Linked DNA regions of Thermogemmata fonticola. The main gene of each other region encodes a partner of the protein of the gene in region 3 in a complex. Links are inferred from orthologs where the notes say so. Each region holds a gene or a part of one and is shown on either strand. Other genes may lie near its edges.

Evidence for each region. Proteins that work in one complex are often made in the same cells at the same time.
Region 1: the proteins of H0921_RS09410 (region 3) and smc are in contact, whole or in part, in a crystal structure (PDB 3ZGX), measured with the Bacillus subtilis proteins. The link is inferred for Thermogemmata fonticola from one-to-one orthologs.
Region 2: H0921_RS09410 (region 3) and scpB share a complex: the UniProt entries of both Bacillus subtilis proteins name them as parts of the cohesin-like complex. The link is inferred for Thermogemmata fonticola from one-to-one orthologs.

Annotation. Positions count from the first base shown.
Region 1 is NZ_JACEFB010000003.1:245,553-253,916, forward strand. Bases 2,479-6,632 are described here. They hold smc (chromosome segregation protein SMC), read left to right. Parts: upstream 2,479-2,856; coding sequence 2,857-6,432; downstream 6,433-6,632. Other genes in these bases: H0921_RS07060 (flagellar basal body P-ring protein FlgI), read left to right, coding at 2,479-2,812. In the rest of the region: H0921_RS07055 (hypothetical protein), read right to left, coding at 1-292; more of H0921_RS07060, read left to right, coding at 824-2,478; H0921_RS07070 (response regulator), read left to right, coding at 6,867-7,586; H0921_RS07075 (hypothetical protein), read right to left, coding at 7,758-8,364. UniProt on the Bacillus subtilis protein: Required for chromosome condensation and partitioning.
Region 2 is NZ_JACEFB010000013.1:73,485-80,679, reverse strand. Bases 2,479-5,463 are described here. They hold scpB (SMC-Scp complex subunit ScpB), read left to right. Parts: upstream 2,479-3,626; coding sequence 3,627-4,301; downstream 4,302-5,463. Other genes in these bases: H0921_RS14475 (sulfate ABC transporter substrate-binding protein), read left to right, coding at 4,550-5,463; nuoH (NADH-quinone oxidoreductase subunit NuoH), read right to left, coding at 2,479-3,489. Outside these bases: H0921_RS14495 (3'-5' exonuclease), read left to right, coding at 1-189; H0921_RS14490 (DUF4339 domain-containing protein), read left to right, coding at 438-2,051; more of nuoH, read right to left, coding at 2,269-2,478; more of H0921_RS14475, read left to right, coding at 5,464-5,578; H0921_RS14470 (hypothetical protein), read left to right, coding at 5,803-6,111. UniProt on the Bacillus subtilis protein: Participates in chromosomal partition during cell division. May act via the formation of a condensin-like complex containing Smc and ScpA that pull DNA away from mid-cell into both cell halves.
Region 3 is NZ_JACEFB010000005.1:212,369-220,325, forward strand. What follows is about bases 1-2,774. They hold H0921_RS09410 (segregation and condensation protein A), read left to right. Parts: upstream 1-856; coding sequence 857-1,693; downstream 1,694-2,774. Other genes in these bases: H0921_RS09405 (glucose-1-phosphate adenylyltransferase), read left to right, coding at 1-834; H0921_RS09415 (hypothetical protein), read right to left, coding at 1,676-2,593. Outside these bases: H0921_RS09420 (SDR family oxidoreductase), read right to left, coding at 2,821-3,708; H0921_RS09425 (hypothetical protein), read right to left, coding at 3,842-3,988; H0921_RS09430 (hypothetical protein), read left to right, coding at 3,987-5,726; H0921_RS09435 (hypothetical protein), read left to right, coding at 5,995-6,972; H0921_RS09440 (hypothetical protein), read right to left, coding at 7,177-7,957. UniProt on the Bacillus subtilis protein: Participates in chromosomal partition during cell division. May act via the formation of a condensin-like complex containing Smc and ScpB that pull DNA away from mid-cell into both cell halves.

The DNA of each region.
Region 1 (8,364 bases), on a different replicon or contig from region 3:
CAAACCAATCGCTGTCATCCACCCAGGCAGGACCCAGTGGCATGCTCATCTGCCAGAGGAACCGCTCCCAAGACTCATCCCAACCGTTACTAGGTGATTCGGACACCGGTTTCTTGACGACGAGGGGCGCGACATAGCTCCCACGGATGACCTCTGGCAAATGAAAAACTTGGACCATGGGATCCACTTCACGTCCTTCGATCTCAGCTCTCTCCGGCGGCGCAGCATGAATTCCGCTACCACTCATCAGCCCCAATGTGATCAACCACGCCCCCAACCCATGTTTCCTCATATTTATCTCTCCCGTTTCACTTCCTCAGGGAACGACCCTTCCATCCATCCTTTTGGTGTCCAGAAGCCATCCCCCCAGTAACGCACTTCCAGAGGTGCCCACCATAGCAAGGTCTCTGGTGCTTGCAAGGCATTTTCGGCCAAAATCGCTTGAGGCTTTTTCGAGGTACGTTGCACGTCACTATGATTGGACATTATCAGCTCTGCGATACATATTATCAGTTGAAACTGAGCAGCCGGTCTATCAATCTCGATGAAAGCTGTCGAATGCGGCCGCCTCGTCAAGACTCGTCGAGTAAAGCCATCTGAAAGATTACCCATCATCCAGACCATGACCCAAATCGCAACCGATCTCATGGGGGGTCAGAACGGCTAGGACGTGGAAAACCCTGCGGGCAGCGATATTCGCCTTGACACATGAACAGAGGCTGCTATGGTGCCGTTCCTGCTGGTGGATACGGCCTAGGCGGAAAGGGGAATCGTACCGCGGGGGAATCGGGCCGAAATAACCGTCGGGCAAGGAGAGCCAACTATGGCGGCTAATGCTAGCCGGGGGAAGGGGTGGAGGCGGCGGGAATTCCTAGCATTGTCAACCTGGGGATTGGCAAGTATTACAGGCTGCCATAATTTGTGGGACAATCATAGTCTGACGAATAAAATACAAAGTCGATCTCAAATAGGTGATGATCCAAATTTTGATCTTGATGATTCTACAACTATTGGAAGTAAAAGCACCGTAGGAAATACGGAACCGATCCCGGTGAGCGGTGTCGGGCTAGTCTCCAATCTTCCAGGTACGGGAAGCAGTGCTCCGCCGGGAGGATGGCGCACTATGCTCGAACAAAGTCTAAAAAAACAAGGAGTCACTAACGTTCGAGAATTTTTAGATGATCCGCAACGCCGTACATCACTCGTATTAGTTTCCGCCCTTATCCCTCCAGGGGCGCGCAAAGGAGAATTGATCGACGTTGAGATCACTTTGCCTGAAGAAAGTAAAACCACGAGCTTAAAGGGAGGATATCTCCATCATTGTGAATTATATACATATGAAACTACCGGCAACATTCGCGCCATGCTTCGTGAAGGAAAACGTGTCGGTCCCAGTGGTGATTTGAAACTCGGAGATGTATGGGCCGTCGCTTCGGGGGAGTTGATCGCTGGACAGTTCCTGCCTCGGCGCGACGAAGTCCCTGAGGAGGTCGAAAAGGATGCGGAAGGGCGGCCCCTTTATCGCTCAGCGCGAATCTGGGGAGGTGCCCGGGTGACACGTTCCCGCCCCTATCACATCCTGCTCAACCCTGCTGATCAGAATCCGCGGATGGCCGCCATTGTAGCGGAACGCCTGAATTCAACTTTTCATAATGCTACAGATGCATCCCAAAAAGTAGCCGATGCTAAAACTCGTGAACTTATCTTAGTTCACGTTCCATATCCGTATCGCAACAATCATTATCGCTTTCTTCTTGTGGCACGCCACGTACCTATTCTTCCTACTCCTCCTCAAAGTCTTTACCGCCGCCGACTGGAGGATGAGTTGCTCGACCCTGCCACCTGCTTGACAGCAGCGGTCAAGCTGGAAGCATTAGGAATGAGCAGTGTTCGGGCATTGCGTGTGGGTCTGGAAAGTACATCGCCGTGGGTCCGCTTTGCCGCCGCTGAGGCCTTGGCCTACTTAGGACAGAGCGATGGTGCCGCCGAACTGGCCCGTCTGGCCGAGGAACACCCGGCCCTGCGAGCACCTGCCCTGAAAGCACTCGCCGCTCTGGATGACGCTGCTGCTGCCGATCGGCTCGTCGAGCTGATGGGACGAACCGATCCCGAACTCCGCTATGGCGCGTTTCTGGCTCTGCGCCTCGCCGACGATCAGCATGCGGCTGTACGAGGTATCCCGATTCACCGCTCCTACCATCTCCACTTGGTAGCGCCGGGCACACCAGGAATGGTGCATTTGACCAGCAGCCGCCGAGCCGAAATTGTTCTGTTTGGAGATGACGTGCTCTTCCGGGGGCCGTTCACACTACCGGTCGGGTCCGAGTACACTGTCAAAGTCCCGGCGTCCGGCCCCGCAACTCTCACTCGTATTGTCAAGGTCAAGGACGATTGGATGGAACGCCAGGTAACCTGCCCTCCCGAGGTGGGTTCCGTGCTCATGGCTTTGGGTCAGTTGGGGGGAGGATATGCGGAAGCTGTCGAGCTGATCCGCCGCGCCGACGCTGCCGGTGTTTTGTCATCCGCTGTGCTCGTTGATGCCATTCCTCTCGAGCTAAACCTACGACAACTGGCCTATTTCGCCCGTCATGATCCCAGCCTTCGCCGAGCGGACGCCGAGGTGTCGCGCCTGGGGGTCAGCCGCACTTCCGTCGAGAACGCTAATCTCACTCTTCCCACACCGGAAACAGACCCAACGAATCAGCCGCCGCCACCCCCACGTCCCCCTTTGAATCGAGAACCCGGACGCCTCTTCGGTCCGAAACGTCACGAACCTCCTTCGACTCCTCCCATCATCCCAAATAACAAGTAATACAATTTTAGATTAATTGATGTAATATAAATCAGGAAAAAATTATGCTTTTGCGGCTGGAATTGACAGGATTTAAATCTTTTGCCGATAAAACGAGTTTAGATTTTGCTCCAGGTATTACAGCAATTGTTGGACCTAATGGTTCCGGAAAGAGTAATGTTGTTGATGCCATTCGCTGGCTCATGGGAGAGCAGTCGATTCGTAGTCTTCGCGGCGGCGAAATGGTGGATGTAATCTTCCACGGTTCTCCGCGGCGGAAAAGCTTGGGAATGGCCGAAGTTAGCCTGGTTCTCGACAATCGCCGCCGATGGCTTGCCATCGAAGCGGATGAAGTTCAGTTGACACGACGCATCTATCGAGACGGTAACGGTGAATACCTGATCAACGGACAGCCGGCGCGTCTCAAAGATTTCCGAGACCTATTCATGGGCAGTGGAGCCGGTGCCAAGGGATACACCATCATTGCTCAAGGCCGCGTCGAGGAGTTGCTCCAAGCCAATCCTCAACAGCGTCGGGAACTATTTGACGAAGCCGCCGGTATCAGCCGCTTCAAGATTCGTAAGTACGAGGCACTACGGAAACTCTCCGAGGTGGAAAGCAATTTGACCCGTTCCCAGGATCGCCTCCACAGCTTGGAAACACAACTCCGTACCTGCCGCCTTCAGGCCACTAAGGCCCAAAAGTACCTCGAATATCAAACCCGCCTCCGGCAACTTCGAATTATCTGGGGAAAATATGAGGATCAACGCTTGAAGCAGGCCATATGTCAATTAGATCATTTAATACATCAAGTAAATGTTGAAATTGAGAAAAAACAGCAAAGTATTTATACATATAACAACACCAAGATATCGAGAGAGCAAAAATTGAATGATTACGAAAAAAGGTGTAAAGAACTATCTGCTATTTTAGCAGATTGTGAACGACGAATCTCTACAGAACAAATCTCTATTCGGCACTTATATCTGAGTTTGACAACACTCGAAAATGAGATGCTCCAGCTCACCCACAGGCGTTCCGATATTACACATCGCCTTCGCAGGGCGGAACAGGAGCACCTAGAGGCGGAATCACAGTACCGGCACACAGAGTCCGAAATCCAAGGAGTTCATGAAGAAAAACAGCAATGGGAGGCCACGCTCAAGGCCCTGCAATCCCGATGCCAGGAGATTGACACCGAAATAGCCCGGCAGCGGGAGCAACAATTTGATGCTGTTCGAGTCACTGCGTCTGCGCGGTCCGCCGCCAATGCTGCCTTGGCCAACGTCACACGACTTCAACAGGAACTGCAACGCCGCCACAGGGATTCTACCGTGGCAACAATCCAGCGACAAACTTTGCAGGAAACATTAGATAAACTAATGGAAAATGACATTCAAAAACAACAATCGATTCAAGATATTCGCAATAAAATTGATGAGCTTATTTTAAAGAGAAAATACTTACAACAAGATATACAATTACACTACGATGAATTAGAAAAACTCCGCGTCCAATACAGTGATGTCCGCGGAAGGATGGAATTGCTCGATGAATGGGAACGCTCCCGCGCTGGAGTGGAAGAAGGAGTTCGACAGCTTTTGGAAAAAAAAGCCCGCCTCGCTGCAAAAGATCCTCTTCATCCCCTTGTCACGGAAATGATCGGTCTCGTGGCTGACCTGCTTGTAGTTCCTCACGATATAGCGCCTCTAGTGGAAATCGCGTTGGGTGATAAGGCTCAATATATGGTGGTGCGCTCCGAGGAATCTCTCCTCACCTTGCTTGCAACACTCCAGGACGATTTGTTCAACCGTATAGGACTGCTTCCTCTCAATACACCTCCATATACAAAATCACATGATTATGAAATTGAGACCTTAGCTGAGCGAGTTCAGTCGCCTGTTCTCGATCTGCCCGCACAACTGCTCGGCAATGTCATTCTCGTCGATGATTGGCAGCAAGCTGTTTCGCTTCGCAAGCGCTATGCCCATGTTCGCATCATAACTAAACAAGGGCACCTATGGGAAACTGACGGATCCGTCATCCTCGGTTCATTCCATACCGGAAGAGGACTTGTCTCGCAAAAAAGCGAACTCCGCGAGCTTCAAGCCCAAGCGCGCGATATCCTTGATCAACTCCAGCAAAAAGAAAATGCTCTAACATCCTTGCAGTATGAATTGAAAGATATTGAAAGTCAGTTGACCGAACTAGAAGCACAGCAGGAGACGCTAGAAAAAGCAACGATCGAGGCACGCCAGACTCTGGACAGGCACCGGCAGGCTCTTGAACACTGGAATGAACGCTGGGTACTCCTGTGCCAAGAGACCCAATATCTGGAGGAAGAATTACGCCGAGCGGAAAGCGCATGGCTAGAAAGTCACCGGCAAGCTGAAAGCGCCGAGCAAGCAGCCAAAGAAATCGAGCAGAATCTGGAACTGCTTCAGCAGACCCTGCAATCGTTACAAGGCGACTGCGAGACCACACGCCAACACCTGCATGCTGCCGAAATGAAACTGACCCAACTGCTCTCCGCGCGAGAACACTCGATGGATTGGAAGGCCCAACTCGAAAAGGAAATCCGCAAGCGACGTGTGGAAATTCTGGATGTTCAATCGGCGATACATACTCTCCGCACACGATACCAGGAAGCCACGGTCGAGATTCTCAACAAGGAAATGCGATTGTCGCAGCTTTATGCTGACAAAGAAAAATTTGAACTAGAACTACAACAATTAGACCAGTATTGTGAAATGGAACGTCAAAGTTGTGACGAGTTTTATTCTTGTTTTCAGGAGTTACAACAGCAGCTTGAACAACTGCGGCATCGTTTGTATGAGTTGGAATTACAACGGCAAGACCTTAAGAATCAACATCAATACCTCCTCATACGACTCCAGGAAGAGCTGGAGGTTGACTCTCAGGGTCTGCAATCACTTCTGGATACCAAGGATGGAGAAGTGGCCTCCAATCCAGACTCTCTGGTTCAGGAGATGGATGAACTCAAGCAAAAAATGACCCGCGCTGGGCCTGTGAATCTGGAGGCCGTGGACCAGCTTCGCCTCCTGGAGGGCGAGTATCAGACTCATTTGAGCCAACATCAGGATTTACAACAGGCCCACCGGACTTTGCTGGAGATTATCGACCAGTTGAATAAGGATAGTTGCAAGCTCTTTCTAGATATGCTCGCAGCAGTACGGAGCCATTTTCAAGATTTGTTCCGCAAGCTCTTCGGCGGAGGGCAAGCGGATATCGTTCTCGAAAATGAGGCTGACGTTCTGGAAAGTGGTGTAGACATCATTGCTCGTCCGCCGGGCAAAGAGTTGCGTTCGCTCTCGCTGCTGTCGGGAGGGGAAAAGACTCTGACTGCGATCGCTCTGCTATTAGCAATTTTCCGCACCAAACCCAGCCCGTTCTGCATTCTCGACGAAGTGGATGCCGCCTTAGACGAAGCCAACACGGTTCGGCTGGCCTCCATTCTGCGCGAGTTTCTGAATATCAGCCAGTTTATCATTGTCACCCATAAAAAACGTACGATGGCGGCGGCGGACCGACTGTGGGGAGTCACCATGACCGATCAGGGAGTCAGCCGTGTCTTGCCGCTACGGTTTGAGGAATGGGAGTCCCCTGCCCAAGCCGCCTGAAATCTATTTCGTTCCGCCAATTTGATTCGTTCAGATGCCTCTCCTTTCTCGGTTCTCCAAGTATTGTCATCCCGCGATACAGTTGAGCTTACCTATGAGCCAGTCAGGCTAGGGTGGGTTCCCCAGCGAACTCATGCAGCTTTCATCGAGGTTTTGCGGGACCTTCATATGATACATGTAGGGTGACAGATGGATAGCATAGCCGAGGAGGCCGAATGGCTGAGAGAAGCCAACAGTAGGAAAAGCTGCAAGAACGGTGGATCACCAAGCTCGCGGTGATTTGCGGATAATGTGGCGAGGGAATCGTAACACCGTGGACCAAACTCAGGATGGGGGATTGCTGAGATCGGGAGAGTCACGTTATGGATGAATTATCTGGTGTGGCGTCTATGGCAAGCGGTGCATTGGCTATGATGGCAACAAGGGGAGAAACGATGCCACAACCGCGGATTCTGATCATCGAGGATGAGCGGGGATTGACTCAGTCCCTGTCGTGGTATTTCAACCGTGAAGGGTACGAGACCCATGTTGCTCACGATGGTCAGGAAGGATTGCGCAAAGCTCAGACGTTGTTGCCAGATGTCGTCCTGCTGGACCTGATGTTGCCCGGAATGGATGGCCTGGAGGTATGCCGCCTGCTGCGAGCCGGCGAACGGACACGGGACATTCCGATCATCATGATCACAGCCAAGACGGAGGAGACGGACCAGGTCGTGGGCTACTCCATGGGTGCGGATGACTACGTCGCCAAACCTTTCAGCAACAAGGTGCTACTGCACAAGGTAAAGGCTCTCCTGCGGCGGGTGGCGGGCCAAGGTGAAGCAGGCGATGTGATTGAACATCTGGGAGTAAGGATTGATCGTCTCCGACATCGCGCCACGATTCATGGGAAGCCCCTGGTTCTCACCCCGACGGAGTTTCGTCTGCTGGAAACGCTCGTCCGCCAGCCGGGCCGGGCCTTCAGCCGCCACCAGCTCATGGATGCCGCCATCGGGGAAGGGGCAATCGTCCTGGAGCGCACGATTGATGTCCACATTAAAACCTTGCGCCGTAAGTTGGCGGAAGCGGGAGGAAGCGCGGACTTGATCGAGACGGTACGCGGCGTCGGTTACCGATTCCGGGAGGAACCGCCAGCAACATCGGGTGGTACATGAGCCAACTGGGCAGGTTCTTCCCACCGTCATGATCCACTCACTTTGTCGAGGAACAACCGAAACTCCGCTGAATCTTCGATGAAAAAGGGAAACGGGACAGAGGGGAGCAACTCTGTCCCGCTGTTTTTTGCCTGGAAGGTTCAGGAGAGAGAACCGACCAACGTGACGATATCATTGCGGGGGTGGTGTCCTCGGATTACCACCCGGAGCTGGAGGATTGGGTCCGGGATTACCCGGTACACCACCGGGCCGCGGTCCGCCAGGGAGCAGAGGTAGCAAGGGTGAGCTTGCTCCCCCACCGGGAGGAGAGGGAGGCGGAGGAGGTGGCGTCGCCCCACCGCCACCCGGTAAACCACCGGGGAAACCACCGCCACCTGGGGCGGGAGGAATTCCAGGAGGTACAACTCCACTGTTCCCGTTAGGAGCGGGAGGAATATCCGGGGGTGTCGCCCCGCCGCCACCCGGTAATCCTCCAGGGAAACCGCCTCCCCCACCCGGCAAACCACCCGGAAAACCGCCTGTTCCGCCACCCGGCACCCCCCCTGCACCGACACCGCCAGCATTTCCAGGTTCCGCCAAGCGGCCACCGGCATCTTCGCCGTCAATAATCACGCCGTTGTGGAAGATCAGATGTTTCCCATCGGGAGCCAGGAAGAAGTGGCCGCCGATCTTTTCTCCACCAGCCGATGTGAGAGCGACACGGTGCTTGAGTTCGACAGGGTCATCCGGATCGGCAATGTCGTAGATGTCGAGGCCTACATCTTGCAAGGAAGAGACA
Region 2 (7,195 bases), on a different replicon or contig from region 3:
TATCCCTTCTCTTCGGGGCACCTGAATCTCAAGGCGGAGCTATCCCGCGTCCTGGGGCTGCCCAAGCGGCTGAGCCTCGGCGAGGCACTCCGCTACTTGGGGATGGAGTTTGAGGGTTCCCCTCACCGCGGTTTGGATGACGCCCGCAACATCGCACGGATTGTGCGGCGGGTCTGTCAGGGGGTGTAACGGTCCACCATCGGGGCGTAGAGCCATTGATCGCCTTCACTTTCGAGACGGGTCTGTTCTGCCGCAGAGTAACACGCCTGCCGGGTGGAGTTTGTTGGGGCAACGGCTGCCAAGCGGCGAAAGTTCTACTGATTGCGAGGCTTGCTGGGGGGAGATATATTGCGAAGCGGCGGAAGGCGGACTAATCTGATAGCAACTTTGTCCCCAGGAACGGCCAGCGGAAGGGGTTTCCAGCTCCCAGCACGACCATGAATGAGATTTGGTATTTTGCCCGCGCGGGAACGCAGATCGGGCCGGTGACGTTGGAGCAGCTTCGCGCCGAGATCGCTTCCGGCCGGTTGAGTCGGTGGGATTTGGTCTGGCGGCAAGGGATGCCCCAGTGGGTGGAAGCGGGGCAGGTCGCGGAATTGCTGCCGTATTTCCCGCCGCAGGGAGTTATCACCTCCTGGCCTGGCACTCCGGCTGGTTATGCGCCCGCTCCTCCGCCGATGCCGGGGATGGCTCCCCCTCCTCCTAGCGGTTATGGACCGGCTTACGGTCCTCCCTACGGAGTACCGCAGGCTCCTTCCCCCTACCCGCCGCCGGACCCCTTCGCCTGGTTCAAGGCCTTTTGGGGCCGCATGCTGCTTCACTGGCAGCGGCTCTTCGCCGGCCATCCGGAATCGATGGTCCCCCAGGCCCAGGAGCAGGCGCAATTGGCCCAAGCGGGGTTGCAGGGCCGTCCGGCGGCTTACGCTCTCTGGCGGCAGGCGGCGCTTTGGATCGCCTCCAGTTTTGCCGGATTGGCCGCCGTGTTGCAATTGCTTCACTTGATTAATGACAAACAGGGGCGCGAAGACCTGACCAGCTTTGGCGTGGCCGTGCAATTTCTCATTCCCCTAGCCACGTTGATCCTGGCCGGCAGCGCCGCCAGTGCTGCCTACCTGTTCCATCAGTACCGCCAGTCGTTCCGCTATGTGGTTTGGGGCGGCGGCTTGGCCCTCGGCATCCCGCTGATTCTGGTTTTTAGTCCCGCGGAATGGCTCATTGCCATCCCCCAGACACCACAGACGACCGTAGCGGAAGTCCAAGCCCAGCGCATGGTCCTCAACCTGATCTTGGGCTTGCAGTTTTACATGACGATCATGCCCCTGGTGCTGTCCTTGTTACCGGCGCTCAGTCGCGGCTGCTGGCGGATCAAAATGTTCTATCCGGCGGCTACCGTACCGGGCTGGGGAATGGTTGCCAGCATTCCCCTTTTCGTGCTGTTGACCTGGGCCACCCTCGTGTTGATCTACCACGCCATCGGCAATGCTCTGCTGCTTATCAGCTTGATCTTGTGGATCGGCGCTCCGATCGTTTACCTGGCCCAATATCGCTTGTTGGTCCAACCCTTAGCGTACCGGGAGGATGTCGAGCAGCTCATCCGCTTGCAGCGCATTGTGCTGACGCTCACCCTGGTCGGCGTAGTCCTGCTGATCATCTATCTGTTCACCACGAAAATTGGGGAGCAGCATTTGCTCGGCTTCGACGAGCGCCATTCTCTGGTCCAGGTGTGGAACATGCAAATCCATGCGATGTGGATGGAGTATGTCGGCCGACTGCTCTTTTTTAGTGTGCTTTTTGCCGATGTGGTGCTCCAGGTGCAGCACAGCCATTGGTATCAAGAGCGGTTGTTCCGCCTGCGGCCGGATGCGCGGGACTTCGATCTGCAAATGCTGGCCTTGGCCCCGCTGCTGGGCGTCGCCATTCCCTCCAGCGTGGAGAAAACTCTCGCACCGCCTCCCCCTTCCCCGGCCCCAGCAGCTCCAGCGGAACCGCCTCGCGAGAAGTCCGAGGAACCGGCGGAGTTACCCGATCTGCCCGCGTCAGAGACCACCTGAGTAACACCCCAAAGCCCAACACCACTCCAAGGCTTGCCGTTCCCTGCCAAGAGTAACCGCTTCTCTCAGATGAACCATTTTTCTCCAGCAATCCCATTCCCCTCCAGGAATTCCGGAAAGAATCCTCTTCTTTTGGGACAGGAAGCCAGCTGGGACAGGAAGCCAGCCCGCCCGGCACATTTCCCCAGTGGAAATGCTCTCGCTCCTTGGGCCCGATTCAGGAGCGTCCCAGGGGCAAAGCGGATAATGGTTGCCCCTTCCAGGCGCCGGGAAGCTCGCCCCGGCGGGCATTCTGCGGCAAGGGACGTAGGACGCTGATCAGAAGCGTGAGTAAGCCTAGAGCCGTCAGACCGGCGAGAAGGTAGCGGACCCACCGGCCCCACTCCGCCGGCACCGCTAGTTGCCAGAGGCACACACCTGCCATAAGCACGCAACTGATCGGCAGCAGGTAGAACAGGCAGGTCTCCATGACCTGGTCGATGCGCAGCCGCGGCAAAGTCCAGCGCAGCCACATCATCACGAGGACCAAAAGCCAGCATTTGGCCACGAACACGCCGACGTTGAGCAGGTTCCCCCAGAGCGGCCCCCAAGTTTCCGCCGGTTCCCAAGGGAGCAACCCGCTGTGCCAACCGCCCAGGTACAGATGCGCCGCCAAGCCGCTGACCGCGAACATGCTCCCGTATTCCGCTAGGAAAAAGATCGACCAGCGAAAACCGCTATACTCGGTGTGGAAACCGGCCACGAGTTCGCTCTCGGCTTCCGCCAAATCGAAGGGTGCACGCTTGCAACTGGCCGTCGCCGTGATGAAAAACACGAAAAAGGCGAGATAGGTGAACGGATCGTGAAAGATGTTCCATTCCCAGAATCCCCCCGTTTGCTGGCGGGCGATCTGATGCAGGTCCAACGTTCCAGCCAGGCATATGGGAATGACCACGCACAAGGAGCGCGGTACCTCATAACTGACCACCTGGGCGGCTTCCCGCACTCCGCCAAAGAGGGACCACTTGCTGCCCGAAGCGTATCCCGCCAGGACCACTCCAAACACTTCGCTGGACAGCACCGCCAGCATGAAGAAGACCGCCACGGACAGCTCCCAGCCCACCAGGCCATACCCGAAGGGCAAGGCGAGAAACCCCGTAAAGCTGGCACAAAAAGCCAGATAGGGGGCCAGGCGGAAGAGGAAACGGTCCGCCCCCGCCGGAGCGTGGTCTTCCTTGGCCAGCAGCTTGATCGCATCCGCCAGCGATTGCAACAAGCCAAAGGGTCCCACCCGCGAGGGTCCCAGCCGATCCTGAATGCGCCCGGACACTTTGCGCTCGGCCCAGATCGCTAAAAAGGCCGACAAACCGACAAAGCCAAACAGCAGTGCCGCGGCGGTCCCAGCGGCGGCCAGCACATTCCACGGCTTGTCCAAATACCCGGACCAGAACTCCAGCACAGCTTGCCCCTTTCGTTCTGCCAGGCGTTCCCCTTCCCCTCGACAGAGCGCCTTTTATCAGATATGTAGAGAATCTCCCAGCGATGGCATCCAGGCGTTGAGGAACCGCCGAAGCTCCCAGCAGTGAGGAACGGAGCATGGTCCATCGGCTTGCTTTGGGGACGAGCCGCCGGTGGGGAGTAGCAACCCGCCGTCCGGCACATGTGCGCCCTGCCGATCTGCCCAATCGTGGGCCATGGCTGCGGACCCGCCTTCGAGCACCGGCTGCCGCGGATGATCCCCTGGCCCGCGATCCCCTCTTGGCCCGCCTGGAGGCGGTGCTTTTGCTCGCCGACGAACCTCTGAGTCTCAAGCGGCTCACCGAAGCCGCCTTGCTTCCGGACACCGCCGCCACGGCACAACTGCTCGCACGTCTGGAGCAGCTTTACGACGCCGACCAGACAGCGTTCCAAATCGCCGAAGTGGCCGGGGGATATCAGTTACTCACCCGCGCCGTTTATCATCCCTGGCTGGCCCGCCTCCGACACACGGGCCGTGACTTGCACCTCGGCCCCGCCGCCTGGGAGACCCTCGCCCTCATCGCTTACAAACAGCCGATCACGCGAGCCGAAATCGAAAAAATCCGTGGCACCCAAGCCGTCGAACCTTTGCGCGTCCTTCTGGAAAAGGGATTGGTCCAGGTCGTCGGGCGGCAAGATTCCCTCGGCCGGCCCCAACTCTACGGTACCACCCGCCGGTTCCTCCAACTTTTTGGCCTGAAATCTCTTGAAGACTTGCCCCACATCCACGCCCTGAAAAAACCGCCCTCCTGACCAGCCTCCACAATGCATCCTCCAGAACGGCACACCCCAACGGACCCCAAACCGATGCCCTTCCCCCCGCTCGGTTCCTTTCGCGCCAACGGCGCCACAAGACCCCGCGGCAGGCGGCCCCCCCGCGGCACTTGGCCAAAATGGAAGGGATGAGAGGCGAATGATGGTAAGTTTTTGCAATCGCTTTCTACATAAGATCAAGAATCGATCCATCGCCAACATGTGCGGGGATGACTAGAGTGAAATATATGAAGCTATGGACTTCTCGATGCGTGACGCGGCGGGGTTTCTTCCACACCCTGGCGGCGGGTGCCTTGACACTCGGAGGCGGCTGCTCCGGCCGGGGTCGAGGGGCGGAACTGCTCCATGCCTCCTTCGATGCGACGCGGGAGTTGTACCGCAAAATTAACCAGGCCTTCGCAGAACATCGGCAGCAACAGGGCCAAGAGCCGGTGCGCATCAAAATGTCCCATGGCGGCTCCGGCGCTCAAGCCCGGGCAGTCCTCGATGGCCTCCCTGCTCACGTCGTATCCCTGGCCTTGTGGCTGGATATCGACACCATTGTGCGCAAAGGTCTGATAGAACCTTCGTGGGAGTCTCAATTTCCGCATCGTTCATTGCCGTATATCTCCACGGTTGTCTTTGTCGTGCGGCAGGGGAACCCCTGGAACATTCGCGATTGGCCGGATTTGCTCCAGGATCAGCTCCGCATCGTGACGGCCAATCCGAAAACCAGCGGCGGCGCCCGCCTGAACATGCTGGCCGCCTGGCTGAGCGTGACCGCTCGTGGGGGGAGCTTCCCAGAGGCGAAAGACTTCCTCACCCGCTTGCTGCGCAAAGTGCCTGTGCTAGACAGCGGAGCACGCGGGGCCGCCCTGACCTTCGCACGCAAGGGCATCGGGGACGTTCTGCTCACTTGGGAAAACGAGGCCTATCTGCAACAACGCGAACTCCGCGGCCGGGTCGAAATCGTCCATCCCCCCTTGAGCGTCCAGGCCGAACCCCCTGTGGCCGTGGTCCACGCCAACGCCCGGCAAGCCGGCGCGGAGGAACTCGCCCACAACTACATCCGCTTCCTCTATTCACCGGTGGCACAAAACATCATCGCCGAGCAATATCTCCGCCCCGTTCATTGGACTGAAGACCCACGCTTTACCCCTATGCAACTTCTCCGTCCTGTGGATCCCCAACATCAACTGGGCGATTGGCATAACATCCAGAAGCAGTTCTTCGCCGAGGGAGGATTGATCGACCAGATTTTCCGAGAGATCTCCTAAATACCATTTTCCCCCGCCTCCGTGCCGTCTGACCTTACCGATCTGCATATCGGCTTTGGTATGAAAAAAATCGAAATTTCTCTTTCCACTTCTCTGGATGTGGTATATATGATACTGACGAGAGGAATAACAGAGGTAAAGGGAACTGGTATTGTGGAGTCCGTTCCCGTGGTCGGAAGCCCTATCTGTGTTTTTCTAACCCGTATTGTGTGAGGTACGCTCCAATGGCCAAGAAGTCAGAAAAGTCGGCGGAGAGCGGTGAGAAGCGCAGCATCAGCCAGATGCAAATGGTGCGGCTGGCGATGCAAGCCAAAGGACCGGATGCCAAACCCGGTGAATTGCAGGAATACATCCTCAACGAGTTTCACCACGAACTGCCCACCAATCTCATCAGCAACTACAAATCCCAGATCAAGCGCCAATCCGGAGGCGGGCGGCGCCAACCGCAAATCGAGGACCTGGAAACCGTCCGCAACCTGATCAAACGCCTGGGAGCAGATCAGGTCAAGCGGCTTGTGGATGTTCTCGCCTGATCCCTCTTGCCCTTCAACGTAATCCGTATACCCACCGCCGTGATAGCTTTTATCAGGGCGGTGGCTCTCTTTTCTATACTCTCCCCTTCTGCCAAGCCGAATAGATGACTACACCATTCCCACGTCCACCCTGCCACCGCTGCCGGTGTGGACCTCATATGCACGCTTCATATCTCACTCCCTCTCCCTGGACCTTTGTGGAATCAGATTCACCCTGTGTCCGCAAATCTATCCTTCCTCAGAGCCATCTCCTCAAGGGCCAACATTATGTCTCCCACCTCCTCGGATCGCTGGGATTCCCTTTCAGGTTCGTGCCCAATTTCACCACCGCCGCGATCACTTGCCGCCTGCTTTTTCACCTTGAGGCCCTATGATGGGTTGCTCTTTTGAAAGCCTTGGAGAAATAGGACTAGGGAAGCGCAAGAGGGCAGGCGGACACTCCTCTCCGCGGGACGGCCCCAAGAGGGATACCCCCTCAGCGGGACACGGGAGGTGGCACCGGAACGGAATCGGCGTAAAATGGTCCAGAGACGAACCAGCCAGGGTGAGTGGTGGAATCGGAAGACACAAGGGACTTAAAATCCCTTGCCCCACAAGGGCGTGCGGGTTCGAGTCCCGCCTCACCCAGTGGACATGCCTTTCTGGCAATTCCCACCGTCAGCGCGAGAGAAAAGCCGCTTCCAGGCCCTGTCCCGATCGGGGATGCCGCAATCTCTGCCGGCCTCCGAAAAGTCGCTCCAGCGTGGAATCCGCCAAGCGGTGGAGCTGAATCAGGGGTGGGACAGCCCTCCTCCCCGGCAAAGCGGCACGGCCACCAGCAGGTGGAAATGTCAGGACCTGGCGACAGCCAGGACGGAGATGAGGCTGGGGCGGGCGGGATAGGAGAAAAGGAGAGAGGGAGGGCAATCCGGCCCCCTCCTCCGCCCCGCTGCGGAGGGGCAGTTGGATGGCCAAGGCCGAGTGTGTTCAGATGTTCTAATCTCGTCGGATTGTCAAGAGGCCGCTCGATAAGGGACAGGCGGCTGCTGGTCCAAGCAGCGGGGGGACATGGCCCAGGCGGCGGAAGGGACCAGGCAGGAAAGGG
Region 3 (7,957 bases):
ACGGAGGAGCAGACAAGTGGTTTCGGACTGATGAGTGTGGATACACACAATCGCATCACAGGTTTTGTAGAGAAACCCAAGACCCAGGATGAACGCGCTCCTTACTATGTTCCTGCGGAATGGCTTGAGCGCCGAGGTATACCCTGCAACAACCGGCATTATTTAGCCAACATGGGAATTTACCTGTTTCGCACCGACGTTCTTTACGAAGTGCTAACCGCCCGGCCGCTAGCGACGGACTTCGGCAAGGAGGTCTTCCCCCGCCATTACAAAAACAAACGCATGATCGCTCACTTCTTTGACGGCTATTGGGAAGACTTGGGGACGATCAAGAGCTACCATGAAGCTAGTATCGCCTTGGCCCGACCCAATCCGCCTTTCGATTTCTTCAGTCCCGATGGACCTATTTACACGCGCATGCGGAACTTGCCGGCGAGCCGAATCAACGGTGCCGTACTCGAACACAGCCTCATTGCTGATGGCTGCGTCATCGGAGAAGGCACACGAATTGAACATAGCCTAGTGGGTGTGCGTAGCATCATCGGACGCAATTGTGTTCTCCGTGAAACCGTCATGTTAGGTTCCGATGCTTATGAGTCGGACAAACAAAAGTTAGAAAATGTACGCCTTCAGCGCCCCAACCTCAACATCGGAGATGGGTCCATTATCGAACGAGCCATCCTCGACAAAGATAGCCGCATCGGGCGTTACGTTCAGCTCATCAACCGCGAAGGCCGCCAGCACTATGACGGCCCTAATGGCCTCTACTATATCCGAGATGGTATCATATGCATCCCGCGTGGCTCCATCATCCCAGACGGCACGATTATATAATAACTTCAACCCTTAATGCTTTATGAAGTCAGATCATCCATATTTCCCATCAGATCATCATCTCTTTAAAGTAACACTGGACAAATACTACGGCCCTCTCGACCTGCTTCTGTATCTCCTCCGCCAGAATGAACTCGAAATCCAGGAAATCGCGGTCGCTCAAATTGCTGAACAATTCAAAGATTTTATCACAACCCTGGAAGAGTTGAATCTCTGGAAACTGGAAGTAGCCGGTGAATTCCTGGTCATGGCTTCACGACTGATGGAAATGAAAAGCCGGCTGTTGATCCAGGAACCCGGTGATGAAAACGAGGAGGCCCACTCCGCTAACCTCCAGGAGTCACAAAGAAATATCATCCAACAGCTTCTCGAATACAAACAAATCAAGGAAGCGGCGCAAATCCTGGAATCTCAAGCTGAAGTTCATAACACTCGCCATCCTCGATTGGATGCCACCCCCTCCCCTACGCCTCACTCGCCGTCCCTGAGGATCCGGCCGGTAGAGTTGTGGGACCTTATCGCTGCCTTTGCCCGGATTCTCCGCGAGATTCAACCGGTTGAAACTATCCCGCTTTCCCAAGATGACGTTCCTCAACACGTCTATGAAAATGAAATCATCCGGTCATTGAAAGGCCCTCGTCAGATTCCACTCAGAGACATATTTCAGCCCCCTTACATACGCATGAGACTCATCGGGCTATTCCTAGCCCTACTTGAACTGATCCGCCGGTTTGTTGTCGATGTTATCAGCGATCAAGAGGGGAACATCGTTCTTGCACTCAAGAATCCTGGCGATCAATCGGAGATAGCATGGAACTCCGAGAAGCCACATGTTCCTCTATCATCGGATATTGGCTAGGAATTGTTGCACCGCCATCGAGGCTTCATCCTTTGTAATTTCTGTGGATGCTATGAAGATGTTTTGATCAGAAACCAGCGCCCATGATTCTATACTTCTACTTTCATCTGGACTACGGCTAAGGAGTCGATCAAAGTTTCGGCCACCGTGTGTAATGGTATTGCGTTCCACCAGCTTATATCCAGAGTCCAGATTCGCCAATTCTCGGATGATGGATTCAGTGTGTTTTCTACCCTGTTCTTCTGTGCTTCCCGCGGGTAGTTGCGCGACCACGAGTGTGCAAGCACTTCCTCCATCACTCCAGAGGTAAACATCCCCTGTCAGTCCATGCTTGACCAGCAGTTGCCGGGCGAGGGAATCCGATTTCCGCGGCGGGCCGGGAAACGTCACAGTCAGTCCCACAGGCGTGGTGATAGTCGGAGTGGTGCCATCTTTGGGTCGCGGAGAGCCACCCCCGCCGCCACCTTTGGTGGTGGGAGCACCTCCGCCCGTTTTCGGCACACCGCCTGCCACAGGACCGCCAGGGATGATGGGAATGAGAGGAGGGCCTTTCCCTATATTTTGAGCCTTATCCAACGGAACAAAGCCGCCTGGCGGCGGAGTCGCCGTATTGCTATCCGACTTGGCTGATGCTTGATCATCACCATCTCTGTTGGCGAAAAATTTGGTGTAGTAGATATACCCAGCAACACCGAGGAGAATAACCAGAACAATACCCCCGATGATATTGCGAATGAGCATCACATTGCTGTCGGAGTCCGAAGATTTTTTGTTTTTTTTCCGAACAGGCACCTCATCTTCATCATCCCCTACGGCAACAGCGACACGGGATGCCGGCGGTTTTCCTGGAGCGCGACCCGGCGGATGTGCAGGCGACGGAACGACTTCAACGTATCCCATCGAAGAGGCTGGTGCGGCTTGGGGAACGTTCACCAGAGTCTGACATTTCGGGCACTTGACACGCTTTCCCGCTGCGATATCCGGTGCATTCAAACGCGAACTACATTGCGGACAGACTACCGCTATAGCCATGGCAATGACTCCAGGATGAGGAAGGGCGACAGTAGTATAAGCGAAGCGGAGGTGAAACGGAAGTGGCTGTTACAAAACGGGGAACAGCCGCCGTATCACGTGGCCATGATGTTGTAGCCACAGTCCACGTACAGGATTTGCCCCGTGATGGCACTGGCCAAGGGGCTGCACAGGAAGAGCACGCCATCGGCGACTTCCTCCGGTTTGATAGGCCGGCGCAAGGGGGAGTGTTCAGCGGCATGCTGGATCAGTTTGTCGAAATCCTTATTGATCGCGCGCGCTGCACGGCTGCCGTAAGGTCCCGCTGAGATCAAATTGACCCGAATGTTGCGATCGCCTACGAACCAAGCCAACTGCTTAGCGTCGATCTGAAGGGCTGCCTTGCATGTCGCCATGCCGCCCCCATAATGGGGCACCACTCGTTCCGCCGCAACATACGTCAATCCCACGACACTACCCCCGGATGGTCGATGGCTCATGTAGGGGACTGCGGCCCGCACCAGACTCGTGAGCGAGTAAGCAGAAATCCCCATCGCTTCGTGATAAGCCTTTCGGCTGGTTTCAATCAGTGGTTTCGTGACCTCGCGACTGAATGCGATCGAGTGAATGAGGATGTCGATTCCTCCGAATTCCTTGCCGATAGCATCCACGGTCCCTTGAATCGAATATTCGGCAAATCGGGCATAACGCCGGTCGTTTTTGACTTCCGGAGGAACATCGTCCATGGTGTCGTAGCTAACATCACAGGGATAAATCCGTGCAGGTTGGAATTCCTGGCCATTGGAAAGTCTGCGGGATTCCACGTCGTCAGCATGCTGGCTGCGGAGTAACCCCTCGACAATATTGACCACCCGCGGATGGCACGCCAGAACGATCGTCGCCCCGGCTTCTTGCAAACGCTTGGCAATGTACCAGGCAAAACTGTGGTTATCTCCCACACCAGTCACCAGAGCGACTTTGCCGCTCAAATCGATCGGAACCATGACTCCCATGCCTCCCGTAAACCACGAGGAGAATGCTCTCTCCTGCCAAGGTACCTGGTTCTCATGCGGTATATCGCCTTTGTTACCGTCAGGCAAGCACGCTTAACCCTCCATGCCGTTTGCCCACATTGCTTCATGCAGTGCCGGCAATGATGCGATACACGTGTTGCAAAGGTAAGCGGCGCACACCACTGCCTGATTGCAGGAGCCGCAGGCGGGGGTTATGATGCTTGAAGTGGAGGGGACGGTCCCAACAGCCGCATTTCGGAGAACCAACCATGTCAACGTGGCATTTCCGTTTGGGAGGGCTGCTCGCGGGCCTGATTGGGGTTGTGGGAATCAGCGCGGAGTTGGAGGCGAGAAATGCTTTACAGAAAACCGCTCAGGAACAACCTGCCAAGCTCCAACCCACATTAGTGTTCCAAGGGCAACCGGTGGCTCAACTGCTTGCGTTAGCTCGCGAGGCCCTCCGCCGAATGGGCAAGGAAGAAGGCCCCCAACTGGTGGAATCTTTCGACTCGGCACTCAAGAAGCAACTCGGAGACAAGGGGTTCGCGGGTTTGGACCTGAACCGGCCTTGGGGCGGTTTCGCCATCTGGAGAGCCAAATCCGAGGACACTGCTTTTGCCTTGATTCTGCCCATCACGGATACTGAGGCGTTTCTCGATTTACTTCAGCGCCTGGAGATTCGCGCCGAGAAAGATGTCAAAGACAAGTTTTTATACAAAATTCATTTTCCCTCCTCACTGATTTCCAAAAGCTCCTACCTTCGGTTGATGCCAAACCAGTGGGCTTATCTTTTGCTGAATGTCGATTCACCGTGGCCAGCGTTGGCCCTGCCCAAGCCTGAGGAATTGTGGCGAGACCAACCCCAAACGATCATCAGCCTGCGATTGTATCCGGGACGAGTACCGCAAGACTCGGTCAAGGAACTCATCCAGGGAGTGAACAACGGTTTTGCTAAAATGCGAGGTCTGTTTGCGGGAAATGCGGGAGACAAGGGTAGCCAGGCCAAGCTCACCAAAGTTCTTTATGAGGATGTGCCGTCATGGCTGGTGCGGAATATCCAGAGCGTAGCCCAGGAAGCGGAGGAGCTTGAGATTCAGCTCCGCTGGGAACTCAATGATCCCGGCGGTCAAGTGATCCTGGATGCGATTCTGCTCCCCCGGCCTGGTACTCCTCTTGCCCGTGTGGTGCAACAGCGGGGGCAAAGCCAGCAGCGTTTCTCTGGTCTTGCCCAAATCCCCTCCACGACAACGGCCCTGGTGATCCAACCCCCTCAATTTGCCCCGGAATGGCGAAAGCTCTGGAGCGCAATTGGAGAGATTGCCCAGGAGGAAATCAAGGGGGCGGGTTGGCCAAAGGAGGTAGCCGAGGTGTTTCTGGAAATCGCTCGGAGTTGGCAGCGCGACAGCGAGGAGGGGAAATTGGAAAGCGCTATTCTACTGCGGGAACCGAATGCCAAAGGCCATTACAGTGCCGCTGCGGTTTTGAGTTGCAGTGGTTCCAAGAACGTGGAGAAGGCGTTGAAGCATCTGGCCCAGCAGCGCTCGTTCGCACCGATGTTCGAGATGGATGCCGCCAAGGCCGGAGAATGGACGGTGCACCGTTTGAAGGTTTGGCCCCTATTGCCTGCCGAAGTGCGAGATCACGGTGAACGACTTTTCGGTGAGAACCCTGCCCTCTTCGTCGCCTGCGGTCCGGATGCCTTGGGTTTAGCTGTCGGACCCGAAGCCCTGACCATATTGCGACAGATCAGCCAACTGCAACCAGGTCCAGGAGCCGCCTTTGAGTGGCACTATCAACCGAAACAGTTTGCCGCCTTGGTAACCATACTCACGGGTGATGAAGAAGTCGGCGAACAAGTGCGCAACCGGCTTGGCCAAGAGAAAAATAGCATGATGGGATACCAAATTCAGCTCGAGGGCGGAGAACAACTCCGGCTGACGATACGATTTTACGATCGGCTGATCCTTGCGTCCCTGAAAATGTTTTTTGATTTCCGATTGGGAGAGTAAACCGACCCTACACTTTTTTCTCCCCTCCTGATCAATCCCATCAGTTCAAGACACCCGATATGGCAAGGAAAGGTAGATCGGGAGCAACTTTTTTATATTTTTTGAAATTTTCCCCGCGCATTTTTCTTGTCAGCCTGTATGCTGAACCAATACTTGCCCTGGTGGGAGAGACTTGGCGGTCAGGTCATCCCAAGGGTCAATGCCGGTGGTGCTTCCTTTTCGTTGTCGAATTGCGGGACCATCCTTTCTGTCCGGTGAAGGAGCAGCAATGTTGCGTACTCTACCCCGTGGGCTGGCTATGGTGGTCGGTGTCATGAGCGTTTGTGCCGTGGTACCTTGGGTGACAGGTGTGAAAGCTCAGCCGGGAAAAGGTCCCCTTCGCCCCGGCTTTTTGCCCTATGTTCCACCCGGTGAATGGCGCCCCGCTGGTATTCAGGGAAACCAAGGGATCCAAGGCATCCAAGGCAACCGAGGCATCCAGGGAAATCAAGGGATCCAAGGGAATCAGGGCATTCAAGGCTTTCAGAACTTTGGTAACCGCGGCGGATTCCAAATCGGAGGCGGATTCCAGATCGGAGGCGGATTCGGCGGATTTCAGATCGGAGGTGGATTCGGGAGTTTTGCCGGTATCGGAGGTGGGTTCGGCGGATTTGGTGGCATCGGTGGCGGATTTGGTGGCATCGGAGGTGGGTTCGGCGGATTTGGTGGCATCGGCGGTGGATTTGGTGGCATCGGCGGAGGTGGTATTCAAATGCTGCCAACTATCCCCGGTGGCTACCTGGGCGGCATGGGTGGCATGATGGGCATGATGGGAATGGGCGGAATGATGGGAATGATGGGAATGGGTGGCATGATGGGCATGATGGGCATGATGGGCATGATGGGCATGGGCGGAATGATGGGAATGATGGGAATGGGTGGATTCAATATGATGGGAATGGGGGGATTTAGCATGATGGGGATGGGGGGATTCAACATGATGGGAATGATGGGGATGGGAGGCATGATGGGCATGATGGGCATGGGTGGATTCAACATGATGGGGATGGGTGGATTCAATATGATGGGAATGGGGGGATTTAGCATGATGGGCATGGGGGGATTCAACATGATGGGAATGATGGGGATGGGAGGATTTAATATGATGGGTATAGGTGGATTCAATATGATGGGAATTGCTGGAGGCATCGGGGGATTTGGCGGGTTCGGAGGAAAAATCGGTTTCAGCGGAGAGCTAGCCCAATAAGGAGCTAGATAGATGAGAGCCACTTTGATACATTAACCTGATGTACTATTAATCCATCAGTATATCCATACTGATGGATTTTTACTTTGGAATAATACGTCATTAATGACTTGAATTCATCGGATTTCCGAGATTCATCAAATCCCCATGATGTTTCATTCTCCCGGCCTATCCATCTGGTATGGACTAAGCTGCCGAATTGGGTTAGTCCGTTTTCGGAGCTAAGCCGGCAGGCGGAGAAGGCTGAGCAGACTCTGGCGGATTATTCGCCAGACGTTCTCGTTTCGCTTGGAGCGCTGGCCGGATTTGCTGAGCATAAACAAACACAGCCACCAATGCCAACAGGAGAAGCACAACGCCCAAGACAGTCTTACCTTTTGAGCCGTAGAGGTGGAAAAGTGTCAGGAGGATTTGGAGGGTCAATCCCAGCGCCGCAACGGCTCCTGTCAGCGGGATCATCATGGCGAAATACGGACCGTAGAGGTCAGAGAGGCGCGCCAACCACCACAAGGTGATGTCTGCCAAGAAAGCCAGCAGGACCCAAGGTGCGAGAATGTATCGCAGCAGGGGGGGGTAGTCGGTCAGGGCGAGGAGCAAGCCTGTGGCGGAAAAGAGAAGAGCGAAACTTAGCAAGTGGGCATGCGTGGATTGGGCCAATTTTTCGATACTTATGGGTGTGGACACCGCGACCCAACCCCCTCCCGGCGGCACTTCGATACTCGGCGGAACGACCAGGTATTTGGCAATTTGCTCGTAGGTTTCCAGGGGATAGTTCTCTTGCTCAGCTCCGGCGGCATGACAGCGGGCGCAGCGGTCGTTGAGGATCGACTTGACCTTAATCGCTCCGTCGGGATGACGATAATCCGGGGTAATGTGAGTGGGAGCAGCTTGGGGTGGCGGAACGAAGCGATCGGCTTCGTAGGCCGCCCGACGTTGCTCATCGGGTGTACGGATCCAAAGGCGAAGGGCTTCGCGTTCCCCGTTA